DNA from 3 places in the Arthrobacter sp. PGP41 genome. Region 1 is predicted to be linked to each of the others. Evidence: riboswitches for the same ligand, from Rfam matches in the RefSeq annotation. Region 1 holds a riboswitch; each other region holds the start of a gene.
The links. Region 1 has a riboswitch for thiamine pyrophosphate ahead of thiC (phosphomethylpyrimidine synthase ThiC). Riboswitches for the same ligand answer to the same signal wherever they lie in the genome.
Positions count from the first base shown of each region.

Region 2: linked by a shared signal. The riboswitch ahead of C3B78_RS18325 (ECF transporter S component) and the one ahead of thiC (phosphomethylpyrimidine synthase ThiC) in region 1 are both predicted to bind thiamine pyrophosphate.
Region 3: linked by a shared signal. The riboswitch ahead of thiO (glycine oxidase ThiO) and the one ahead of thiC (phosphomethylpyrimidine synthase ThiC) in region 1 are both predicted to bind thiamine pyrophosphate.

Region 1 is NZ_CP026514.1:2,629,689-2,637,467, reverse strand. It holds gene C3B78_RS12040 (glucose-6-phosphate dehydrogenase) at 1-234, opposite strand, end outside; gene ffh (signal recognition particle protein) at 319-1,902, shown strand; gene C3B78_RS12030 (alpha/beta fold hydrolase) at 2,010-2,741, shown strand; gene thiC (phosphomethylpyrimidine synthase ThiC) at 2,746-4,569, opposite strand; TPP riboswitch at 4,564-4,671, opposite strand; gene C3B78_RS12020 (amidohydrolase family protein) at 4,749-5,831, shown strand; gene C3B78_RS12015 (VOC family protein) at 5,945-6,820, shown strand; gene C3B78_RS12010 (hypothetical protein) at 6,986-7,426, shown strand; gene rpsP (30S ribosomal protein S16) at 7,647-7,779, shown strand, end outside.
Region 2 is NZ_CP026514.1:3,988,058-3,995,836, reverse strand. It holds gene C3B78_RS18370 (Na+/H+ antiporter subunit D) at 1-317, shown strand, start outside; gene C3B78_RS18365 (Na+/H+ antiporter subunit E) at 314-859, shown strand; gene C3B78_RS18360 (monovalent cation/H+ antiporter complex subunit F) at 856-1,134, shown strand; gene mnhG (monovalent cation/H(+) antiporter subunit G) at 1,124-1,525, shown strand; gene C3B78_RS18350 (DUF4235 domain-containing protein) at 1,544-1,807, opposite strand; gene C3B78_RS18345 (CDGSH iron-sulfur domain-containing protein) at 1,886-2,101, opposite strand; gene C3B78_RS18340 (iron-containing redox enzyme family protein) at 2,160-3,257, opposite strand; gene C3B78_RS18335 (DUF4383 domain-containing protein) at 3,244-3,795, opposite strand; gene C3B78_RS18330 (heme-degrading domain-containing protein) at 3,926-4,468, opposite strand; TPP riboswitch at 4,554-4,694, shown strand; gene C3B78_RS18325 (ECF transporter S component) at 4,759-5,382, shown strand; gene C3B78_RS18320 (ABC transporter ATP-binding protein) at 5,382-6,938, shown strand; gene C3B78_RS18315 (energy-coupling factor transporter transmembrane component T family protein) at 6,935-7,735, shown strand.
Region 3 is NZ_CP026514.1:2,941,572-2,949,350, forward strand. It holds gene C3B78_RS13345 (glutamyl-tRNA reductase) at 1-164, shown strand, start outside; gene moeB (molybdopterin-synthase adenylyltransferase MoeB) at 386-1,585, opposite strand; gene C3B78_RS13355 (TetR/AcrR family transcriptional regulator) at 1,669-2,334, shown strand; gene C3B78_RS13360 (DUF3107 domain-containing protein) at 2,398-2,622, shown strand; gene C3B78_RS13365 (hypothetical protein) at 2,663-2,965, shown strand; gene C3B78_RS13370 (4a-hydroxytetrahydrobiopterin dehydratase) at 3,055-3,396, opposite strand; gene C3B78_RS13375 (thiazole synthase) at 3,440-4,252, opposite strand; gene thiS (sulfur carrier protein ThiS) at 4,261-4,497, opposite strand; gene thiO (glycine oxidase ThiO) at 4,494-5,822, opposite strand; TPP riboswitch at 5,817-5,934, opposite strand; gene thiE (thiamine phosphate synthase) at 5,963-6,718, shown strand; gene C3B78_RS13395 (RNB domain-containing ribonuclease) at 6,794-7,779, shown strand, end outside.

The DNA.
Region 1 (7,779 bases):
CAGGGTGCCCTTTCCCTCGGGGGCTGCGGGTCCGGCCGCCGCTTCGAAGGAGGTGTGAACCCTTTCCCGCCACTGTTCAGGGGTCCAGGGATCTGACCCGGCACCGACGAGCCGCAGATCCGTGGCGTGGCCCTTAGCCGCCAGGCGCGCCAGGCCCGGCAGGAGCAGCCGGCCCGTCAGGTCGCCGGAAGCGCCGAGGATGAGGAGGGTTTTCACAGTTGGTTGGCTCGTCATTTTGCCAGCATGCCACCTTGGGGGTCCGGCTTGGTACCCTAGATAGTCGAGTCCCGATCATCCACTGAAAGAAGTGCACGTCGCGTGTTCAATTCACTCTCTGACCGGTTGACAGCAACCTTCAAGAATCTGCGGGGCAAAGGCAGGCTCTCCGAGGCCGACGTCGATGCCACAGTCCGCGAGATCCGCCGTGCCCTCCTGGACGCCGACGTTGCCGTTCCAGTTGTCCGTGAATTCACCGGCCGGGTGCGGGAACGCGCACTGGGTTCCGAGGTGTCCGGTGCGCTGAACCCGAGCCAGCAGATCGTTAAGATCGTCAACGAGGAACTGGTGGAGATCCTCGGCGGTGAAACCCGCCGGATCCGCCTGGCCAAGAACGGCCCCACCATCATCATGCTGGCCGGGCTCCAGGGTGCCGGTAAGACCACCCTCGCCGGCAAGCTGTCCAAGTGGCTGAAGGCCCAGGGCCACAGCCCCATTCTGGTGGCGTGCGACCTGCAGCGCCCCAACGCGGTCACCCAGCTCCAGGTGGTGGGCCAGCGCGCCAAGGTGCCGGTGTTCGCGCCGCACCCGGGAGCCACGTCCTCCGAACTCGAGCACCCGGCCGGCGACCCCGTGGCCGTTGCCCGCGCCGGTGTGGAGGAAGCCCGCCAGAAGCTCCACGACGTCGTCATCGTGGATACCGCCGGCCGCCTCGGTGTCGACGCCGACATGATGGAGCAGGCGCGCCAGATCCGCCGCGCCATTGTGCCCAACGAAGTCCTCTTCGTCATCGACTCCATGATCGGCCAGGACGCCGTGAACACGGCGCTCGCCTTCGATGAGGGCGTCAACTTCACGGGCATCGTGCTGTCCAAGCTCGACGGCGACGCCCGCGGCGGTGCCGCGCTCTCGGTGGCGTCCGTCACCGGCAAGCCCGTCATGTTCGCCTCCACAGGCGAAGGCCTGGATGACTTCGAGCTGTTCCACCCGGACCGGATGGCCTCGCGCATCCTGGACATGGGTGACGTCCTGACGCTGATTGAGCAGGCGGAGAAATCCTGGGACAAGGACGAAGCCGCACGGATGGCGAAGAAGTTCGCCGACCAGGAAGACTTCACCCTCGAGGACTTCCTGGCCCAGATGCAGCAGATCCGCAACATGGGCTCGATGAAGAAAATGCTCATGATGATGCCGGGGGCGCAGAACATCCGCCAGCAGCTGGAGCAGTTCGACGAACGCGAGATTGACCGCGTCGAGGCCATCGTCCGGTCCATGACCCCGCATGAGCGCCTTGCGCCCAAGATCATCAACGGCTCCCGCCGCGCCCGTATTGCCCGCGGTTCCGGTGTCCACGTCTCCGAGGTCAACGGCCTCCTGGAGCGCTTCGCCCAGGCCCAGAAGATGATGAAGAAGATGGCCCAGGGCGGAATGCCTGGCATGCCCGGGATGCCAGGCATGCCGGGTGCCGGCGGCGGGGCGCGGAAAAACGCAAAGAACGCACCCAAGAAGAAGGCGAAGTCCGGCAACCCGGCCAAGGCTGCCCAGGAGCGGAAGGACGCCGAGGCCCGCCGGGCCAACGCGGCCAAGGCTCTGCCGACAGGCGCAGCGTTCGGCCAGCAGCCGGGCGACTTCGATCCGTCCCAGCTGAACCTGCCCAAGGGCTTCGACAAGTTCCTGGGCAAGTAGCCATCCCCCCCTCCCAACTAGGTAGCGCCAAGTGTCGTTTTGACGGTTCATAACGACACTTGGCGCTACTTAGTTGGGATGTCGGGGCCGTGGAATAGGGTTGGGTCATGTTCAAGCAGAGGGTAGTGTTCGTGCACGGCGCGGGCAGCTTCGGCGCCGCGGCCTGGCCCCGCCAGCATGGCCTCGCACTGTCCTATGACGCGCTCTTCCTGCGCCGCCACGGCTACGACCCCGTGGCAGAGCCGGTGGAGTCCTCCTTCGAAGAGGACGCCGGGATCCTGCTGCGGTCACTTGCCGACGACGGGAGGGGCGCCGTCGGCGGGCACGTCGTGGCACACGCCCAAGGTGCCGTCGCAGCGATGATGGCCGCCGTCGAACGCCCCGACCTTGTCTACTCGCTGACGCTGGTGGAACCTGCATGCCTCTCCCTGACCGCGGAACTGCCGGCGACGGCGGCGCACATTGCGTTGATGAAGCCGCTCCTGGACGTCCGGCACCAACTCAGCGACGACGACTTCCAGCGGGAATTCGTGCGCCGGGTCTACGCCACGGACCTGCAGCACCCGGCCACCGTGGAAGAGAAGCGGTCCGCCCGGCGGCTGCGGCTGCAGGTGCCGCCGTGGGAAGCGCCGCTGCACATCGTGCCGGGCGTGCCGACGCTCGTCCTGACGGGCGGCTGGGAGCCGCTCTACGAAGAGATCGCGGGCTACCTACGGGAGACCGGCGCCCTCCACCGCACTGCGGCGGGAGGACACCGGCCCCAGGATTCAATAGAGGGGGACCGCATCATCCGCTCGTTCATCGGCGATGCCAGCCGGGTCCAGGCACGGGCCTCCTGACGCCCTAGCTTCCGGCGGCAACACGGGGCTCCGGCAGGTACACCTTGCCGCCGGCCGCCCGGAATTCCTCGCTCTTGCCCTTCATCCCCGCAGCAGCCTCCGCCAGGGCTGCCTGCGACTCTGCCGAGCCAAATTCGTCCCGGATGTCCTGGCTGATCCTCATGGAACAGAACTTGGGGCCGCACATGGAACAGAAATGCGCCGTCTTGGCAGGTTCCGCGGGCAGGGTCTCATCATGGAAGGCTTCCGCCGTGACCGGGTCCAGGGACAGCGCGAACTGGTCGCGCCAGCGGAATTCGAAGCGCGCCTTGGACAGCGCGTCATCGCGCTCGTGCGCGCCCGGGTGGCCCTTTGCAAGGTCTGCCGCGTGTGCGGCGATCTTGTACGTGATCACCCCGGTCTTGACGTCGTCCTTGTTGGGCAGCCCCAAGTGTTCCTTCGGGGTGACGTAGCAGAGCATGGCGGTGCCGTAGCGTGCGATCTCGGTGGCACCGATGGCCGAGGTGATGTGGTCGTAGCCCGGCGCAACGTCGGTGACCAGCGGCCCGAGTGTGTAGAACGGCGCACCCTTGCACAGCTCCTGCTGGCGCTCTACGTTCTCCCGGACCAGGTGGAACGGGATGTGGCCCGGTCCCTCCACCATCACCTGCACGTCGAATTCCCAGGCGCGCGCCGTCAGCTCAGCCAGCGTGTCCAGTTCGGCGAACTGCGCAGCATCGTTGGCATCCGCTGTCGCCCCCGGCCGCAGCCCGTCACCCAGGGAAAACGCGACGTCGTACTTGGCAAAGATTTCACAGAGCTCGTCAAAGTGCGTGTAGAGGAAGTTCTCCCGGTGGTGCGCCAGGCACCAGCCTGCCATGATCGAACCGCCGCGGGACACGATGCCTGTCACCCGGTTGGCCGTCAGGGGCACGTAACGCAGCAGGACGCCGGCATGGATGGTCATGTAGTCCACACCCTGTTCGCACTGTTCGATGACGGTGTCGCGGAAGATCTCCCAGGTAAGGGCATTGGCTTCCCCGTTGACCTTCTCGAGCGCCTGGTAAATGGGGACGGTGCCGATAGGCACGGGCGAGTTGCGGATGATCCATTCGCGGGTGGTGTGGATGTCTTCGCCGGTGGAAAGGTCCATGACCGTGTCGGCGCCCCACTGCGTTGCCCACTGCAGTTTGTCCACCTCCTCGGCGATGGAGCTGGTGACGGCCGAGTTGCCGATGTTGGCGTTGATTTTCACCAGGAAGGCCTTGCCGATGATCATTGGCTCGGACTCGGGGTGGTTGATGTTGCTGGGGATGATGGCGCGGCCCGCGGCCAGCTCGCTGCGGACCAGTTCAACATCGCAGTTCTCGCGCAGGGCCACGAAGCGCATCTCCGGGGTGATCATGCCCTGCCGTGCGTAGTGCATCTGCGTTACGGTCCGGCCGCCGACGGCGCGGCGGGGCACGGGGCGCGCTCCCTTCCACTCGGCGCTGGCGGCGCCGCGGCGGACAGCTGAGCGGCCGTCGTCGAGCAGGTTCCTTTCCCTGCCGCTGTACGCCTCGGTGTCTCCGCGTGCTTCGATCCAGTCAGACCGGAAGGGACGGAGGCCGCGGACGGGGTCGCTGCCGGGTCCTGCCGTCCGGTAGGTCTGGAACGGCCCGTTCGGCTTTCCGTTCGGGGAAGCTTCCAGCGCAATTTCCGTCACCGGGACCCTGATCCCCGTGCCGGCATCCTCAAGGTAGGCCAATGAATGGGATTTCAGGGACTGCGTCTCCGGTGGCTGGTGGCCGGCCGCTCCCGGGGCAGGACGGTTTTGGGCAGGGTTCAGCTGTGCATTTTGTGTACTCAAGGAATACTCACTTCCTTCGCCGGCATTACCCGGACAGGTTCGACGGTCGCAGGCTGCATCAGCCCGATCTCAGCCCCTGCAGGGGCACCCGTGTGGTCAAGATGAAAGCTACCACAGACACCGAATCACCCCTGTCACATTCGCGGTGCTAGCCTGTCCGGGCGAGGAGAGGAAAGTCCATGGCAGAAACCATCCAGTTCACGGGAACCGTCCTTACCGGGCCGGACAGCGAGGCCCGCGGGCTGTGGTCCGTGGACGGCAGGCTCACGTTCCGCCAACCGGCGAAGGCGCCGGACAGGATCCTTGCAGGCTGGGTGCTGCCGGGCTTCGTGGATGCACACTGCCATATCGGTTTAGGCGTGGGAGGCGCAGTGGATGCGTCCGTCGCCGAGGACCAGGCCCGGACGGACCTGATGGCCGGCACGCTTCTGGTCCGGGACGCAGGTTCCCCTGTTGACACCCGCTGGCTGCAGGGCGGGCGCGACGTCCCGGTGCTGATCCGCGCGGGCCGCCACGTTGCCCGGACACGGCGGTATTTGCGTGGATTCGCGGAAGAGGTTGAGCCGGACGGCCTGGTGGAAGCCGTCCGGAAGCAGGCCCGGGACGGTGACGGCTGGGTCAAACTCGTGGGGGACTGGATTGACCGCGGCGCCGGTGACCTGGCGCCGTCCTTTCCTGCCGCCGTCGTCCGGGATGCCGTCCTGGCCGCGCACGACGAGGGCGCGCGCGTTACGGCGCACTGTTTCGCCGAAGAGACGCTGGACGACATGCTGGACGCCGGCATCGACTGCGTGGAGCATGCCACTGGTCTTCTGCCCCGCCACCTTCCCCGCTTTGTGGAGCAGCGGGTACCCATCGTGCCCACCCTCGTCAACGTCGCCACCTTCCCGGACATTGCGGCACAGGCCGATCCCAAGTTCCCCAAATATGCGGCGCATATGCGTGCGCTGTGGGAACGGCGGGAGGAGCGGGTGCTTGAGGCCTATGAGGCCGGGGTGCGGATTTACGCCGGAACCGACGCGGGCAGCGTCATCAGGCACGGCAGGATTGCCGACGAAATCCTCGCCCTGCATGCGGCAGGACTGCCGATGGCCGCCGCCCTGGACGCGGCGTGCTGGAGTGCACGGACGTGGCTGGGCGCGGAGGGGATTGCGGAAGGGGCACGGGCTGACGTTGTGCTCTGCAGGGAGGACCCGCGAAAGGTGCCGGACACGATCCGTGACCTGGCGCATGTGGTCCTGGGCGGGAAGGTGGTCCGCTAAGCAGCCGGCGGGGAGGTGCCACAAGTTAGGACTTGGAATAAATTGAAGCTTCAAGTAATTTTAACAGTGAAAGGCCTCCGGATCGGAAGGCCCCACAGCACCGGGAGTTATCAATGACTGCAGAAGCCGCCAGCCAGGATCTCCTTCCTGCCGACCTCGCCATGGGCACAGTGATGCTCAAGGTGGGCGACATGAAGGTCATGACCGATTACTACCAGCGGGCCCTCGGCCTGGAGGTCGTCGCGGAGCAGGACGGCGGGCTCTACCTCGGCCGGCTGCAGAAACCGCTGGTGCACTTGGCGCCCGCTCCGGGCCTGGACCTTCCGGGCAGGGGAGAGGCCGGCCTCTTCCACACTGCGCTGCTGTTTGAGAACCAGGCAGACCTGGCCGCGACCATCGCCTCGGCCGCCCGGTTTGAACCCCGTTCCTTCACCGGCAGCGCAGACCACCTGGTCAGCGAGGCCTTCTACTTCACCGACCCCGAGGGTAACGGGGTCGAACTCTACTGGGACCGGCCGCGCAGCAGCTGGTCCTGGAACGGCGCTGACGTGGTAATGGACAGCCTGGCCCTTCCGCCGCAGCGCTACCTGGAGCAGCACCTCAGCGAGGAGTCCCTGGAACACCAGCGCGGCGCCGCTGCGGGTGTGGGCCACGTGCATCTCCAGGTGGGCGACGTCCAGACCGCCCGCGACTTCTACGTGGGGACCCTCGGCTTCGAAAAGACCGCCGGCTGGCACGGTCAGGCCCTGTTCGTCTCAGCGGGCCGCTACCACCACCACATGGCCATGAACGTGTGGAACAGCCGTGGCGCCGGGCCGCGGAAGGACACCCTGGGCCTGGGTGAGGTCCTCATTGAAGTGCCGTCGGGGGACGACGTCGGTGCCCTCGCCGACCGCCTGAAGGTTGCCGGTGTTGCCGCCCACCACACCGGAGCCGAACTCCGGTTCGAGGATCCGTGGCGCAACCGGATCCGGGTGGCAGTTCGCTGACCGGCGCCGTCCCGGGCAGGGTTTGGTGCATCCTCAAGGGTGGGGCCGCCGGCTGGCAGCGCCGGGAAAGTCCGGCGGTACCTGTACTAGGCTGAAACCGAACTGCCGGGCAGCGCGCGCTGAATCCCGGCGGGCCGCACCGTCAACGGAATGAGGGCACTTCCCATGGGCTTCACCGAAATCTTTGTTGCCACCCACGACGCCGCACTGAAGCGCGGCGGCATCCTGGACAAGGGCGGCAGCGCCCCTGCCGGCGACGCGGTCCGGATCCCGGAAATCAGCGACTTTGAAGTGGAGCAGCTCGGTGACCTCGCCGGCACCGCCGTCCACGCCGGCGGGGCGGACTATGAGCTGACCATGGTGGACGTGGCGAGCGATTCGCTCCTCGCCGTTCCGCCCGCCATGGTGCGCGCCTTGGCCGACCTGCTCTCCTATGAAACCGAAGGGGAGGGTGACGTCCTCGACGACGTGGCTGAGCAGTGGGCGGCGCTGGATGACATGCCCTTCGATGCCGCCCAGGCGCGCACCTACGTGCGGCAGCTCGCTGAAATGGCCAGCGGACTCGCTGACTCGGAGCGCACTGGCCTCTACGTCTGGTCCGCCTGAGCCGTTGCCGCCCATCTGCTGTCCGGACAGGGCGGGGCCGCGCCGGGACGTGTCAAGTCGAAATCCGGACGCTGATCTGGCACAATAAACAGGTACTCGATCTGCGTGGCCCCTCTCTCCGCGTCAGGATCCTGTCCTTCGAACCTGCAAGTATGGCCCGCCCCACGGGTGCAGAAAGCCGGGTTCACCCCCTTTTTCTGAAACAGGAGTGACCACAACAGTGGCCGTAAAGATTCGCCTTAAGCGCTTTGGCAAGATGCGCGCACCGTACTACCGCATCGTCGTCGCGGACTCACGCACCAAGCGTGACGGCCGTGCCATCGAAGAAATCGGCAAGTACCACCCCACCGAAG
Region 2 (7,779 bases), 1.4 Mb from region 1:
GGGTGTGGAACCGCGCGTTCTGGCGCCGGCCCTCGGACGCCGAACACCCGGATCCCGTGCTGCTTGCGCCGGCCGCCGGGCGGGCCGACGGCCCTGGCGCCAAACGGAACACCGTCACACTGCTGCCGCGCACCATGGTGGGCTCGACAGTGGGGCTGGTGGTCCTTGGCGTTGCCCTGACGGTTTTCGCGGGGCCGCTGTTCACGGTCTCTGACCAGGCTGCGCGCGACATGCTGGACCGGACCTCCTACATCCACGCTGTCCTGGGCGGAGGCGTCGACGTCCCGATGGTTGCCACGCCGGGAGGGGGAAAATGAGCCGCCGCCGGATTTCCCTCCGCCAGGAGCTGCCGCTCCTAGTCTGGCTGGTCATTGTCTGGGGTGCCCTGTGGCAGGACTTCAGCCCCGGCAACCTCCTGTTCGGGGCGTTGCTGGCCGTGGCGGTCGCGCGGCTGTTCTACCTTCCACCGGTGGAACTGAGCGGCCGGTTCAACATCCTGTACGCCGTTCCCTTCGCGCTCGTCTTCCTGGCCAAGGTGGTGGCTGCCAGCGCGCAGCTCCTGTACCTTGCCATCGCCAAGGGGCCAAAGGTGACCAACGCCGTCGTCGCCGTCCCGCTCCGCAGCCGCCAGGACCTCATGGTCACGGCCACGGGGCACGTGATTTCCCTGATTCCGGGCTCGCTGGTGGTGGAGGTGGACCGCTCCACGTCCACCCTCTACCTGCATGCCCTCAACATCAGTTCCCCGCAGGAAGTCGAAAACCTTAAAAATGAGGTGCGGTCCATCGAAGCGGGGCTGATCAGGATCATGGGCACCAAGGAAGAACTCGAAACCGTGCGAATGGAGGCGGGCGCATGATGCAGACCGTCCTGGCTGTTACTGCCGTAATCTTCTCGGTGGCCGCCGCCGGTGCCATCATCAGGATCTCCAGGGGACCTTCACTGCTGGACCGGGTGCTGGCCACGGACGTCCTGTTGGCCATCCTGGGCGGTGCCCTGTGCGTGGACATGGCCGTCAACAGGCACCTGAACAACCTGATGCTGGTGGTGGCCATTTCCATCATCGGCTTTATCGGGTCCGTGACGGTGGCAAGGTTCGTGGCGGACCGGAGGGAGCAGTCCAATGAGTCCTGACTCCACTGGCCTGGATGCCTGGGTGGATGTGCTGTCCGCTGTGTTCATGATCGTCGGGGCCGTCATGTCGCTCGGCGCGGCCATCGGCTTGCTTCGCTTCCCCGACCTGCTCAGCCGCATGCATGCCGCTACCAAGCCGCAGGTGCTGGGGCTGTTCCTGCTCCTGGCGTCCATCGGACTCCAGTTGCGCACCTGGTGGGTGTGGCCCGTACTGCTGGTCGCGTGGATTTTCCAGCTGCTCACCGTGCCCGTTTCAGCACACATGGTGGGCCGGGCCGGCTACCGGACCAAGCACCTCCACCGCGAGCTCCTCACCTCCGATGAGCTTGAGGCCGTGGTGCAAAAAGCCGCCGCCAAAACCGCCCGTGAGGAGGGTTCCGGCGACGGCTGAACACCGTTCGGCGTGCTGCTAGACGATGTCCTGGCTCTTGGCGAACCGGGTGATGGCGCGCTGGGTGCCACGGTTTGCCAGGACCTGGATGATGGTGCTCACCGAGGCAGAGATCAGGGCGAACGTCAGAGCCGAGTGAAGGCTCGTGGGGACGTCCTCGTGCTTGCCGGTGGGGGGCTTCCGGCCGGTGGTCTTTTCCCAGATGGCGTTGACGAGCTTGGTGCCGACAAAGCCTGCGCCGAGGCTCACGCCAGTGCCGAGCAGCTTGATGAAAAGGTTCATTCCTAGTACTCCTTGCGGGCGGAAAACGGGCTGTCCCTAGCCTAACCGGCGATTGCGGCCGGCCGGTGCAGGCGCTGCTCAGGTTGCCGGGGGTTCCGTCCGGAACTTGACCATCTTGTGCGTCCCATCGCAATAGGGCTTGATGGCTGACGCCCCGCAGCGGCACAGTGCCACGGTTTTCCGTTCACGGGGCAACGGTTCCCCGGAGGGCGTGACGATCTCGAAGTCGCCGCGCACAATCAGCGGACCGTCGGGGCACACCACGATGGAGCTCTCGGCCGGTTCCTGGTTCATTCGCGCTCCTGTTTGAGGTTGCCGGGGGTGATGGACGGCGGCGGGGAACTTGCGCCGCTCATGCTGCTGCCGGCACTGCCGCCCTTAGTGAGGTCCCGCCGTTCTCCCAAGACTGCAGGAGATGGGCGGACAGCCTGCCGTCCAGCGCCATGGCTGCCGTGGCACCGAACAGTACATCTCCAAGAAGTCCTGGTTCGGCTTCCACCAGGCCGCCGGCCAGGTCGCGGCCGGCGATCTGCTCGTGGACGGCGTCTGCTTCCACGTGTTCATCGAAATAGTGGGTGACGGCGGCATCGAAACCATGCCGCCGGAAGCCGCTGCCGTATAGGCGGTTGGGCTGGGAGGAGGTCATCTCATAGATGGCCAGGTGCCCGGTGATGGCACCCCGCAACCGGCGGTTAAGCCCGAACAGGGACATCAGGTTCACTGCGGCGAGGGAGACGGCCGGGACGGAATCGACGTAGGCGCCGTATTCGTCCGCCATCCCCAGGCCCCGCAGGGTGCGGGCGAAAAGTGCGCTGTGCATCCGTTCGGGACGTCCGCCGCCGTACTCATCCGCCTGGATTTCCACCAGCGCGGCCTTGGGGCGCCCGGCGAGCCGGGGAATGGCAAAGGTATGGGGATCGGCCTCCTTCAGCTGGTAGATGGACTTATGGATCAGGAATTCCTTGAGCTGATCCAGGCTGGCCTTCTTCGCCACGTACCGGGAGAGGCTGGGGCCGGTATCTCGGGCTGCGAGGCCGAACAGGACATCGGCCACAGCGTCGCTGGTGGGACGCGAGGCCGCGGGAAGCTCCAGTTCGCCGGCTGCTTCACGGGCGGTCCGCCTGAGCGCGGCCTCGAACGGCTTTTCCAGCAGCTGGCGGACCTGGATCAGTCCCGGCGCCCATTCCCACTCATCGCTGACGCCTGCGAGCCCGGTGTAGTGGAGCTCGTAGAGGCAGAAGAGCGTCAGCTGGAGGTCGTCATCGCCGATGATGTCCGGGGTGGCGGCCAACTGGCTGCTGACCGCCCGGTGCAGCCCCGCGGCGCGGTCATCGGCAGTTCCGGCGTCGGCGGTTCGGCCGTCGGGGCGGGTGCCAATGGAGCAGGGTACCTCCGTGAGAAGGGCGAACAAGGCGGCGCTGGCGGGACCGCGCGCTTCAGGGATTTTCATAGTGCTCCTTCAGGTCCGGCGTTGGTGCCGGTTCCGCGACGTCGTTGCTGGGGCTTCCGGGCCGGTTGCTGCTATCGCTGCTGCCAACGCCTGCGGGGACAGCGGGGCCTCGGGCAGCCAGGGTGATGGCCAGCGCAATCATGGCCAGGCCGAGGGCCAGGTGCAGCCAGTCGTCCGCGTTGTTCGCAGGGAGGAAGTTGGCAGGCGTGGTGTCACCCGCCAGGAAGCCGTACAGCCAGAGGAGCAGATAGGCCACGCCGCCGTAGATAAGGAAGTTCCTGGCTTGGGGATGCGTCCGCGCCATCAGGACCCCTGCAAGCCCGAAGACCAGGTGTACCGCGTTAAGGAGCACGGACACCTGGAAGACGCCCAGCAGCAGCGCCCCTGAACCAGGTCCGGCAAGGCCCAACGAGCCATAGTTGGAGGTAACGCCGGGGATGAAGCCCAAGATGCCCAACAGGAAGAAGACCGTGCCAATTCCGAGGGCGGCATTTTGCAGGCGTGTTCGGGGGCCCGTCAGGCGGGTGCTGGCTGCCATGTCCTGTTCTCCTCAAAACCCGGGAGACAACATAGTAAGCATGATTACTAAATAAATGCTAAGCAGCCTTTGTGTTTCTGCTGCCGGGTGGACGTGCGTCCAGCGTGCGGGTCGCTCCGCCAGCATGGCATCAGTCCGCTCCCGCGGAGCGGAGGATTTCACGCAGGGCCTCGACCACCAGGTCGTGATCCTGCACCTGGGGAAGCCCCGAAACCGTAACAGTGGCCACGGCGCCCACTCCGGTGACGTACAGCGGGAAGGAGCCGCCGTGCGCGGCGTACCGGCGCTGGTCGAACCAGCCCTGGTCCTCGATCCGGCCGCCGCGAAGCCGGCCGCGCAATCCCACCAGCAGTGAGGGGATCTCGTACCGTGCCGCAGTGCGCTGCTTCGCCCGGATCCAGTGATCGTTATCCGGCGTCGCACCGGGCAGGGCCGCATGGAACAGCACCTGCTGGCCCTTGGTGATGTCAATCGCGATAGGCAGCCCGCGCTCCTTCCCCAGCTCCACCAGGAGCAGTCCCAGGTTCAGGGAGTCGTCCAGGGAGAAGCCGGGAAACTGCAGTTCCCGGACTTCGCCTTCAATCCGGGCGATCAGTGCCGCCAAAGATCCCTCCGGCTGGATGGCATCGGAATCCGGGTCGAAGTCGGTCACATGCGGGGGATTGGCAGCCATGGCCCACAATCTACCCCCGCCGCGGTGTAAACTGGCAACGCCCAACAGGGTATTTCTGCAACGAATCATTTCAAGCAAAAGCAACATTCAACGACAGGGGAGCGCCGCCGTCGGGCATCACTGGCAATGCCAGGATCCGCAGGTGGGCGCTGAGAGTGCGGGCAGCCGCAGACCCTCGAACCTGATCCGGTTAGTACCGGCGCAAGGGAGTCGAGTTCTCGAAGTGCGCGCAGCGGCAGCATAGCCGGCAGCCGCGTCCACTTTCCCCTCCTGTTCCTCAGGAGGATCACATGGCAACAACAGCAGTCAAGAAGACCAGCAGCAAGTCCTGGCGAGTCGTGGACATCGTGGTGGCGGCCCTCATTGCCATTGCCGGCGGCGTCATTTTCTGGGCCTGGTCCCAGGGCGCGGCCGCAGTGTCCGGCCCCATGAACGCCACCTACCCGCCACTGACCGGCCTGATCGCCGGCGGCTGGATGATCCCGGCCGTGCTGGGCATGCTCATCATCCGCAAGCCCGGCGCCGCGCTGTTCTGCGAGACGGTAGCCGCCACCGGTGAGCTGCTCATGGGGTCCCAGTACGGGGCTTCCGTGCTGTTCTCCGGCTTCGTCCAGGGCCTCGGCGCCGAGATCATCTTCGCCATCTTCGTGTACCGGAAGTTCAACCTGCCCGTGGCACTGCTGGCCGGTGCCGCCGCCGGTCTCTTCTGCGGCCTCAACGACTCCTTCGCTCCGTGGGGCTGGAACATCGCCTACTCCGGCGGGGACAAGCTGGTGTACATCGTCTTCACCGCCATCTCCGGCGCGATTATCGCCGGCGCCCTGTCATGGATCGCCACCCGCGGGCTGGCCAGGACCGGAGTCCTGAGCTCGTTCGCGTCGCGGAAGGCAGCAACGGAGCCTGTCTTCTCCTGATGTCCGCACCTTCCCGCCAGGGCGCGCCCACCGCAGTGCGTCCCGCCGCCGTCGCGGCCCGCGGCTGGGGCTGGCGGCATGCCGGGCGCGCCAAGCCGGCGGTCCATGCCCTCGACCTGGACATCCGCCCGGGAGAGCGGGTGCTGCTGTTGGGGCCTTCCGGCGCAGGCAAGTCCACCCTCCTCCATGCTTTGGCGGGGGTCCTGGGGGATGTGGACGACGACGGCGGCGCGGCCGGCGATTCCGACGAGTCGGGTTCGCTGCTGGTTGACGGAGCCTCCCCCCGCGAGCAGCGCGGGCGCGCCGGCCTCATGCAGCAGGACCCCGAAACGCAGGTGGTCCTGTCCCGCGTGGGTGACGACGCCGCCTTCGGCGCCGAGAACCTCGCCGTGCCCCGCCACGCCATCTGGAGCCGCGTGCACGAGGCGCTGGACGACGTCGGACTTTCCCACCTCCCGCTGGACCATCCAACGTCGGTACTCTCCGGCGGGCAGAAACAGCGGCTGGCGCTCGCGGGCATCCTTGCCATGCGTCCCGGTCTCATCCTGCTGGACGAGCCGACGGCGAACCTGGACCCGGCCGGCGTGCTGGAGGTCCGCGACGCCGTGGCGCGATGCCTGGACAAAACCGGCGCCACGCTGGTGGTGGTGGAGCACCGGGTGTCCGTGTGGAAGGACCTGGTGGACCGGATTGTGGTGCTGCAGCCCGGCACCGACGCGAAGGACGCCGTGCTGCTGGACGGCCCGCCGGACCAAGTGCTCAGGGAAGCCCGGAGCATGCTGATTGCCGCCGGGGTGTGGGTGCCCGGCTATGTCCCGGACACCCGGCTGCGTGCGGCGGATCCGGCCCGGGGGACGGGTGGCCTCCTGCTCGCTGCCGAGGAGCTGGCGGTGTCCCGTGAACGGGCGGGGCGCAGCGGCTTCCGGAAGGTGCCGCCGGTACCCGTGCAGGCGGATATTTCCGCCCAGGTCCGTGCCGGGCAGGCCTTGGCGGTGACGGGGCCGAACGGGGCAGGGAAGTCCACGCTTGCCCTGACGCTCGCCGGGCTTCTCGAACCCGTGGCCGGGAAGGTTTCGGCCACGCTGGACCTGAGCCGCGGCGCCGGAATAGACCCGTACAAGTGGAAAGCCGAGCAGCTCATCGAGCGGATCGGCACCGTGTTCCAGGAACCCGAGCACCAGTTCGTCACCGGGAAGGTGCTGGACGAACTGATGTTTGGCCCACGGCACCTTGGCCATGGCGGGGAGCGCGTGGACGAGCTGCTGGAGCGCCTGCGGCTCACCCACCTTGTGGACGCCAACCCCTACACGCTTTCGGGCGGGGAGAAGCGGCGGCTGTCCGTGGCGACGGTCCTGGCTGCGCATCCCCAGGTGCTGGTCCTGGACGAGCCTACGTTCGGCCAGGATGCCAACACGTGGGCGGAGCTGGCATCCTTCCTGTCCGAGCTGCTGGACGGCGGCACCGCCGTGGTCTCCGTGACCCATGACGCCGAGTTCACGGCCGCGCTGGGCGGAACGGAACTGCGGATGGCTCCGGCGGAAACGGCGGCACCATGAGGCAGGAGCTGAACCTGCGCGGCAACAATGCGCTGCTGGCCAGGGCGAACCCCCTCAGCAAGTTCGCCGCCGTCTTCCTCATCACGGCCGTGCTGGCACTCTCCATCGACTGGGTGTCCGCATCGGTGGCGCTGGCCTTTGAAGTCCTGCTGTTTCCCCTGGCCGGCCTGACGCCCGCCCTGCTGTGGCAGCGCGGCTGGCCGCTGATCCTCGCCGCCGCAGTGGGAGGCTGGAGCACCTCCATCCTGGCGCCGGACAGCGGAAAGACGCTGGTCGACGTCGGCATCTGGACCATGAGCGAAGGGTCCCTGGAGCTGGGCGTGGGCTTCACGCTGCGGGGGCTGGCGATTGCCCTGCCGGCAGTGCTGCTGATGAGCTGCACCGACCCCACAGACCTCGCTGATGCGCTGGCGCAGAAGGCGCGCCTCCCGCACCGGTTCGTGCTGGGAACCCTCGCCGCCATGCGGCTGGTGGGCCTGATGGCCGAAGAATGGCAGACCATCGGGATGGCCCGCCGCGCGCGGGGGGTGGGTTCCCGCGGCAGTGCCCTGCAGCGCGTGAAGGCGACGCTGGGGCAGAGCTTCGGGCTGCTGGTCCAGGCGATCCGCCGGGCCTCGAGGCTCGCGGTGACCATGGAAGCCCGCGGCTTTGGCGGCGGCCGCCGGACGTGGGCCCGCGAATCGACCTACAGCGTGTTGGATGCGTGGGTTATTGCCGGCGGTGTGGTGATGGCGGCAACAGCGGTTTTTGCCTCCGTCTCCCTGGGCACCTGGAACATGGTGTGGCTGGGGAACTGACAGCCGGCCAGGCCTACGGGCACGAAGAGTCGTAGTCGGAACCC
Region 3 (7,779 bases), 310 kb from region 1:
TCCATGTGCCCACGGTGCGGGCCCGCGAACTTGCCGCCAACGGCCAGCAGGACGACTACGTGGCCGCCTTGGAAGCCCTCTACGGCATCACCGTGGAGCAGCCGGCAGTGGCAGCGCCGCAGGCTGAGTGCCCGGTGGACCACCGGGGCCTCGAAACCGCCTGACCCGCGCCCCCGGACAACCCCCTCTCACTTAATGCGCCTTCTCCGGCGATGCACTCTCACTTGATGCGCCTTCTCCGGCGATGCTCTCTCACTTGCCTGAGGAAAGTGAGAGAGCATAGTGCTGGAAGGCACATTAAGCGAGAGAGCGTCCATCAAAACGGCGCGTTAAGTGAGAGAGCGTCCTGCCAAAAGGCACGTCAAGTGAGAGAGCGTCTGGGGGTTTAGTAGACGGGCTTGTGGGGTTCCACCTCGCGCACCCAGGCGAGGATGCCGCCGTCGAGATGGCTCACCCGCTGGTAGCCTGCCTTCCGCGCCGCGGCAAGGACGTTGGCCGAACGCGACCCCGCCTTGCAGTGGAACACGATGTCCCTGTCCCGGGGGAGCTCATTCCACGCCTCGCCGGCAAGGATCCGGCCCTGCGGGATGAGCTTCGCGCCGTCGATCCGGACGATGTCGTACTCCCCCGATTCGCGGACATCCACCAGTTCAAAGTCCTTCAGCCCCGCCTTGCGCGCGGCGAGCATGGTAGCCAGCTGGGCGGCCGTGACAGTGTGCTCCGTGCCGGAGGGGACCGCCGGCGTAACGCCGCAGAACGCCTCGTAGTCGGCCAGCCCCGTGATGGGCGCGGCCGCGGGGTCCTTTGAAACACGGATCTCGCGCCAGCTTCCGCCCAAGGCGTCGAACAGCGCCACACGGCCCAACAGGGAACGTCCGACGCCGGTAATCAGCTTGACTGCCTCCGTCACCATGAGCGATCCAACGGCAGCGCACAGCATGCCGAACACGCCGCCCTCGCCGCACGAGGGCACCGAGCCTGCCGGCGGCGCCTCAGGGTAGAGGTCCCGGTAGGTGGGCCCGTGCTTTTCCCAGAAGACACTCACCTGGCCGTCGAACCGGAAGATGGAACCCCAGACGTAGGGTTTGCCCAGGATGGCGGCGGCGTCGTTGACCAGGTAGCGGGTGGCGAAGTTGTCCGCGCCGTCGAGGATCAGGTCGTACCCGGCAAACAGTTCAAGGGCGTTGGACGCGTCGAGCCGGACATTGTGCAGCCGCACGTCCACCAAGGGGTTGAGGGCGGCGATGGCGTCGCGGGCGGACTCGATCTTGGGGCGGCCCACATCCGCCACCCCATGGATGACCTGGCGCTGCAGGTTGCTGAGGTCAACGGCGTCGTCGTCGATAATTCCCAGCGTCCCGACGCCGGCAGCGGCAAGGTACAGGAGCGCCGGGGAGCCGAGCCCGCCGGCGCCGATCACCAGCACTTTGGCATTCTTGAGCCGCCGCTGACCCAGCGAGCCGATCTCAGGGATGATGAGGTGCCGCGAATAGCGTTCCACCTCGTCCGGGGTAAGGTCCGGGCCCGGTTCCACCAGCGGATCCAATGACACAGGTGAAACATTTGCGGTGAATGTCGAAGCCATACTTCAATGTATCCCCCGGATACTGCCGGGTCATATTACCCCGCAGTAAAGTGGAAGTAACAGCAACGGAAAGTAGGACAACTGTGGTCCATGAAGCACGGGCTGACCGCCCGTCAGCCGCCGAACCGCAAACTCCCCCGCGTCCCGCAGGGCAGCGGTCCGCCCGGCTTCCGCGTGACGAGCGGCGCGCGCAGCTCCTCAACGCAGCCCAGGAAGTGTTCGTGGCCAATGGGTACCACGGTGCGGCCATGGACGAGATCGCCGAGACGGCGCACGTCAGCAAACCTGTCCTGTACCAGCACTTTCCGTCAAAGCGCGAGCTGTACCTCGCCTTGCTGGAAAGCCATCTGGCCTCGCTTACCGAACTGATGCTGGGCGCCCTGAACTCCACCACCGATAATGACGAGCGCGTGCAGGCCGTCATGCGTGCCTACTTCCAGTTCATCGCCAGCGATGACCAGGCCCACCGGCTGGTGTTTGAATCCGACCTGATCAACGACCCCGACGTCAGCTCGCGGCTGGAGACTTTCAACAGGACGTTCGCCGATGCCATCGCACGCGTCATCGCCGAGGACACCAAGCTCCCCCATCTCGAGGCACAGCTGCTGGGCCGGGGGCTGGCAGGGATGGCCCAGGTCAGCGCCAGGTACTGGCTGGAAACTGACGGCAACCTGGACATCAATGTGGCCAGCGACCTCATCTACCGTTTAGCTTGGCGCGGAATCTCTCGCTTCCCCAAAGAGTCCTAGACTACAAATAAGACAACACCTCGTAGAGAAGCACGAGAAACTTTGACTGGCTGGGAGGCCCCTGTGGAGATTAAGATCGGCGTTCAGAACGTTGCCCGCGAAATTGTGCTCGAATCAACCGAGGACGCGGATTCTGTGGCCAAGGTCGTGGGGGAAGCGATCACAACGGGCAACGAACTGCGACTGAAAGATGAAAAGGGACGCCTGATCATTGTTCCCGGCGGCGCGCTTGGCTACGTGGAAATCGGTGCAGAAGAGGCACGGCGCGTAGGTTTCGGCCAGTTCTAGCGCCCGGCCACAGAACCCCGTCCGCAGCTCGAGGAGAACCATGCTTTCGCTGACCATCGTTGTACTGGCCGCCGCCGCGGCAGGCTTCATTGTCTGGGCCAACGACAAGCGGCATGCCAAGTATGGTGCAGGCCTGCCCGCCGGGGTCGCCGTGGGAGTGGCGGCCTTGAGCTGGACCATCCTGGTGGCGGCCGGGTTCGGCTACCTGCCGGGGCTGACGTGGATGCCGTGGGTCCTGCCAATCGTGCTGGGCGCAGGCGCCGCAACAGGGGCAGCGGTGTACCTCGGCCGCACGCGTGCGCGCCGGGACGCGGAAAGGCTTACGGCGATCCTCCGGGCGTAGGGCCGGCGCAAGGCAACCGGCAGCAGTGGCCGCCATCCCGTAAGGGGTGGCGGCCACTGCTCCTTAGGGACCAGTTGTTGGTGACGAGGCTACTGGCGCCCGGGCACGTACTTCGCCGGCTCGGCAACGGCCCCCGACGCTGCCGCAGCTTCACTTGCTCCCGCAGCTGCCGCGATGTCCCGGTCAGTCACCTGTCCCCCTGCGTCGTGGGACGTGTAGCGGATAAAGACGCGGTTGTAACGCCAGTCGAGGTCGGGATGGTGGTTTTGTTCCTCGGCCAGACGTCCGACGGCGGCAATCAGCTCAAGTGCGGCAACCGCCGTCGGCATCTTGAAGACAGTGACCAATCCGCCATTGTCGGCCCGCCAATCAGGCAGTCCAGCCAAGGCTTCGTCGACTCGTTCCGGGGGAAGGGCGTCTTTGCCGGCCACTGCTGCTCCTTGAGTCAAGGCGCCAGCCGGTGGACAGCGGGGCCTACAAGAACTCGGCCCGGCCTTCCATCGCCGACGACGCCAGCGCATGTTCACGGCGAGGTATGCGACCTGCCGCTTTCGCCAGCCTACCTGCGATGACGGCATGCTTGAAGGCCGCGCCCATCATGGCCGGATCCTGTGCCCGGGTCACCGCCGTGGCCAGGAGCACGGCGTCACATCCGAGTTCCATCGCCAGGGCGGCGTCGGATGCGGTACCGATGCCCGCATCCAGCACCACCGGAACCGAGGCCCGGGACACGATGAGCTCGATGTTGTGCGGGTTAAGGATGCCCAGGCCGGTGCCAATGGGCGAGCCGAGCGGCATGACCGCGGTGGCTCCCAGGTTCTCGAGCCGAAGCGCCAGGACGGGGTCGTCATTGGTGTAGGCGAAAACCTTGAATCCCCGGCTGACCAGCTGCTCGGTGGCGTCCACGAGTTCCACGGCATCCGGCAGGAGGGTGTGTTCATCAGCGATGACTTCCAGCTTCACCCAGTCGGTTTCCAAGGCCTCCCTGGCAAGCTCCGCGGTGAGGACAGCGTCCCGGGCAGTGAAGCACCCCGCCGTGTTGGGGAGGACCTTGATGCCGTGGTCCACGAGCAGCTGGAAAAGCGAGCCGGCCTCATGGGGTGAATAGCGCCGCATGGCCACGGTGGTGAGCGAGGTGCCGGAAGCCAGGAGCGCGGCGCCAAGGCCCTCCAGGCTGGGCGCGCCGCCGGTGCCCATGATGAGCCGGGATCCGAGCGCGACGCCGTCGATCACCAGGGGGTCATGAAGGTCCGGCCGGGTGCCGGCGAGGGTGCTGCGGGTTTCCATCATGGTGGTCAGCCTCCCTGTACTGCCGTGACAAGTTCGACGTCGTCACCCTCGGTGAGCGCGGTGGCAAACCACTGGCTCCGTGGCACCACGTGGGCGTTGCGCGCCACGGCGACGCCCAGCTTCCGGCCATCGGTGGCCTGGCCGTCAGCCGCCAGTGCGCGGCCGGTGACCTCGGTGACGAGCGTGGTGATGGATGCGCCGTCGGCGACTGTATGTCCGGTTCCGTTCAGGGTGATGTTCATGCTGTCTCCTTGGGGTTGGGTGGGGTGGCCGCTGCAGCAGGCCGAACAGCGGCGCCGGAAAAGCGGCCGGGGTTGAAGGGGGCCCAGCGGGGGTCCGCCCTGCCTTCGAGCAGGTCCCGGCATATCGCGGCCGCTGCCGGGGTGAGGAGGACGCCGTGGCGGAAGAAGCCGGTGGCAATGATCAGCCCTTCCACGTGGCTTTGACCTGCAGGGCCGTCCTCCAAGGGGACCCGCCCGAGCAGCGGGGCGTTGTCAGGTGTGCCGGGACGGGCCCGGGCTGTGCATTCCAGCAGCTCAAGTTCTGCGACCGCAGGCACCAGGACCTGGGCGTCGCGCAGCAGCTGGTAGACGCTCCCTGCCGACACTGCCCCGGCGCTGGTTCCGCTGTCCTTCTTCCCCAGTGCGTCCTCACGCTGCGTTGCCCCGATCACCACGGTGCCGTCCTGCCGGGGGACGATGTACACAGGGATCCCGCGGACCAGTCCGCGCACGGTGGAAGTCAGCAGCGGCTGGAGGTGGGAGGGGACGGCGAGGCGAAGAATGTCGCCGTGGACCGGGCGCAAGGGCAAGTGCAGGTTTTCCGGCAGCCCGGTGAGGGCCGCGGCGTGCAGTCCGTTGGCCACCACCGTCTCCCTGGCCGCCACCGTTCCTCCGCCCTCCAGCGTGACGCCGGCGACGGCTCCGTCCCGCCAGAGCAGGCCCGCTGCCCGGTCCGGAACGGCGTAGCCCTCGGCGGCGCCGGCCACGAAGCTTCCGCCGCTCCCGGTTCCGCCGGTGTGCCGGGCCAGGGCACGGCGGAGGCAGGCCACCAGCAGCCGGGGATCCACCTGGTGGTCCGCCGGTGTATCCAGCGCCGAGGCAATGGCCGGGCTCAACAGCGGCTCCCGGCGCCGGGCTTCACGGATGGTGAGGGGCTCAACCGTCAGCCCGTTGGCCTGCTGCACCCCGCGCAGGTCCAGCAGCGCCTGCCGGTCCGCGGCGTCGGCACCCAGGGCGAGGGTCGGCGTCGTAAGATAACCGGGATCCGAACCGGCGGCCGCGGCGAGGCCTGCGGCAAAACCCGGCCAGCGCCCGGAGGCCTCCAGCATGAGTTCCAGGAGGTCCTCCTCCTGGTAGTGCAGCTCGCTCACCGGGGCAAGCATCCCCGCCGCGGCCCAGCTGGCACCGGATCCGGGGGCGTCATCGATGACCACCGCTGAATGCCCGGACCTTCTCACCTCCCAGGCGATGCCGTGGCCGATGACTCCCCCGCCGATGACCGCAACGTCGGCCTCCAGTGAAGAGCCGGGCGCGGGCCGGTACGGGGCTTCGAGCGCATTGGGCATGAGTGTCTCCTTCCCTACGCCGGTATTAGCCGGATCAGGTCAAGCGGTCGGCTCTGACGCCCTCTCAGCCCGGCGCTTTATGACAGCTGCCGCGGCTCCCGCAGTACGAGGCCAAGTGTAGAGGAACTAGGCTGGCACCCATGAATGTGTCCCGCCCTCCTGCCGCTGCATCCCCCGTCCCTGCTACAAACGCCTTTCTCAACGCCGGAGGCGGTTCCGGCGTGCAGGCCGCGCGCCTTTACCTCTGCACGGACGCGCGCCGGGAACAGGGCGATTTCGGGCAGTTCGTCGATGCCGCCTTCGCAGGCGGGGTGGACATCATCCAGCTGCGGGACAAGTCCATCGAAGCCGCCGAGGAGCTGGAGCTCCTGGCCGTACTCAAGGAATCGGCGGTGCGCCACGGCCGGCTGTGGGCGGTGAATGACAGGGCGGACGTCGCAGTGTTGTCCGGAGCCCCGGTATTCCACATCGGCCAAAAGGACCTGCCCCTCAAGGCGGCCCGGACGCTGTTGAACGGCAACGCGGCCATCGGCCTGTCAAGCCACAGCCCGGAGCAGGTGGACGCCGCCCTGGCTGCCGCCGCCGGCCCCTCGGCGCTGGACTACTTCTGCGTGGGGCCGCTCTGGGCAACTCCCACCAAGCCCGGACGGGCCGCCGTCGGGCTTGACCTGGTGAGGTACGCCGCCGCTGCTGTTGCAGGGGCGGAAGGGCAGGAGGACACGTTTGACAGCGGTGTGCCCTGGTTCGCGATCGGCGGCATCGACCACTCCAATGTTGAAGAGGTGGTGGAAGCCGGCGCACGCCGGATCGTGGTGGTCCGGGCCATTACTGAGGCTGATGATCCGGCCGCGGCCGCTGCCTCGCTCCGCAGCGCCCTGGACGGCGCCCGCCCATAACCCCGCACCGGACGGCTGTGCCTCTCCCGGCCGCTTCCGTGCACTATTGACGAAATTCGGGCTACGCTGATTTTCGTGTCACATCATCGGCTGGCCCCCAGTGTCCACGAGCACACCAATGCCCTCGAAGCGGCGCTGGGCGCGCTCCGGAGTGAGCTTGAGCTGCCGGGCGCGTACCCTGACGATGCCGTGAAGGACGCCGAGGCCGCCGTGTCCGCATTGCAGCTGCCGTCCCATGACCTGACGTCCGTTGAATTCATCACCATCGATCCGGCGTCGTCCACCGACCTGGACCAGGCGCTGTTCATCGAGCGCGACGGCGGCGGCTACCACGTTCTCTACGCCATCGCCGACGTGCCGGCGTTCGTTGCCCCGGGCGGCCCGCTGGACGCTGAGACGCGGCGCCGGGGACAGACCTTTTACACGCCGGACGGCCGCATCCCGCTGCATCCGGAAGTGATCAGCGAGGGGGCGGGAAGCCTCCTTCCGGGACAGGACTGTTCCGCGTTCGTGTGGGACTTCCGTCTTGACGGTGATGCGCAGGTCACTGCCGTCACGGTGCGGCGTGCCCGGATGCGCAGCCGCGCCAAGCTCAGCTACAAGGGCGCCCAGGCGGAACTTGACGGCGGCAGCCCCTCCCCTGTGCTGCTCCTCCTCAAAGAAGTGGGCCTCAAGCGCGTGGAACTGGAGCGTGCCCGGGATGGTGCCAGCCTGAACATGCCGGACCAGGAGATTGTCCAGCTTCCCGACGGCGGCTACCGGATTGCCGCCGCACCGCAGCTGCCCGTGGAGGACTGGAACGCCCAGATATCGCTGATGACCGGCATGGCAGCCGCGCAGCTCATGCTGGCCGGAAAAGTGGGCATCCTGCGCACCATGCCCGCCCCGGATGAGCGTTCCCTGAACCATTTCCGACTGCAGACAGAGGCCCTCGGAAAGCCGTGGGACGGCGAAGTCAGCTACGGCGAATACCTCCGCAGCCTGGACCCCACCCATCCCCGCCAGCTCGCAATCCTCCACTCCGCGGGGATGCTTTTCCGCGGGGCCGCCTATACGGCCTT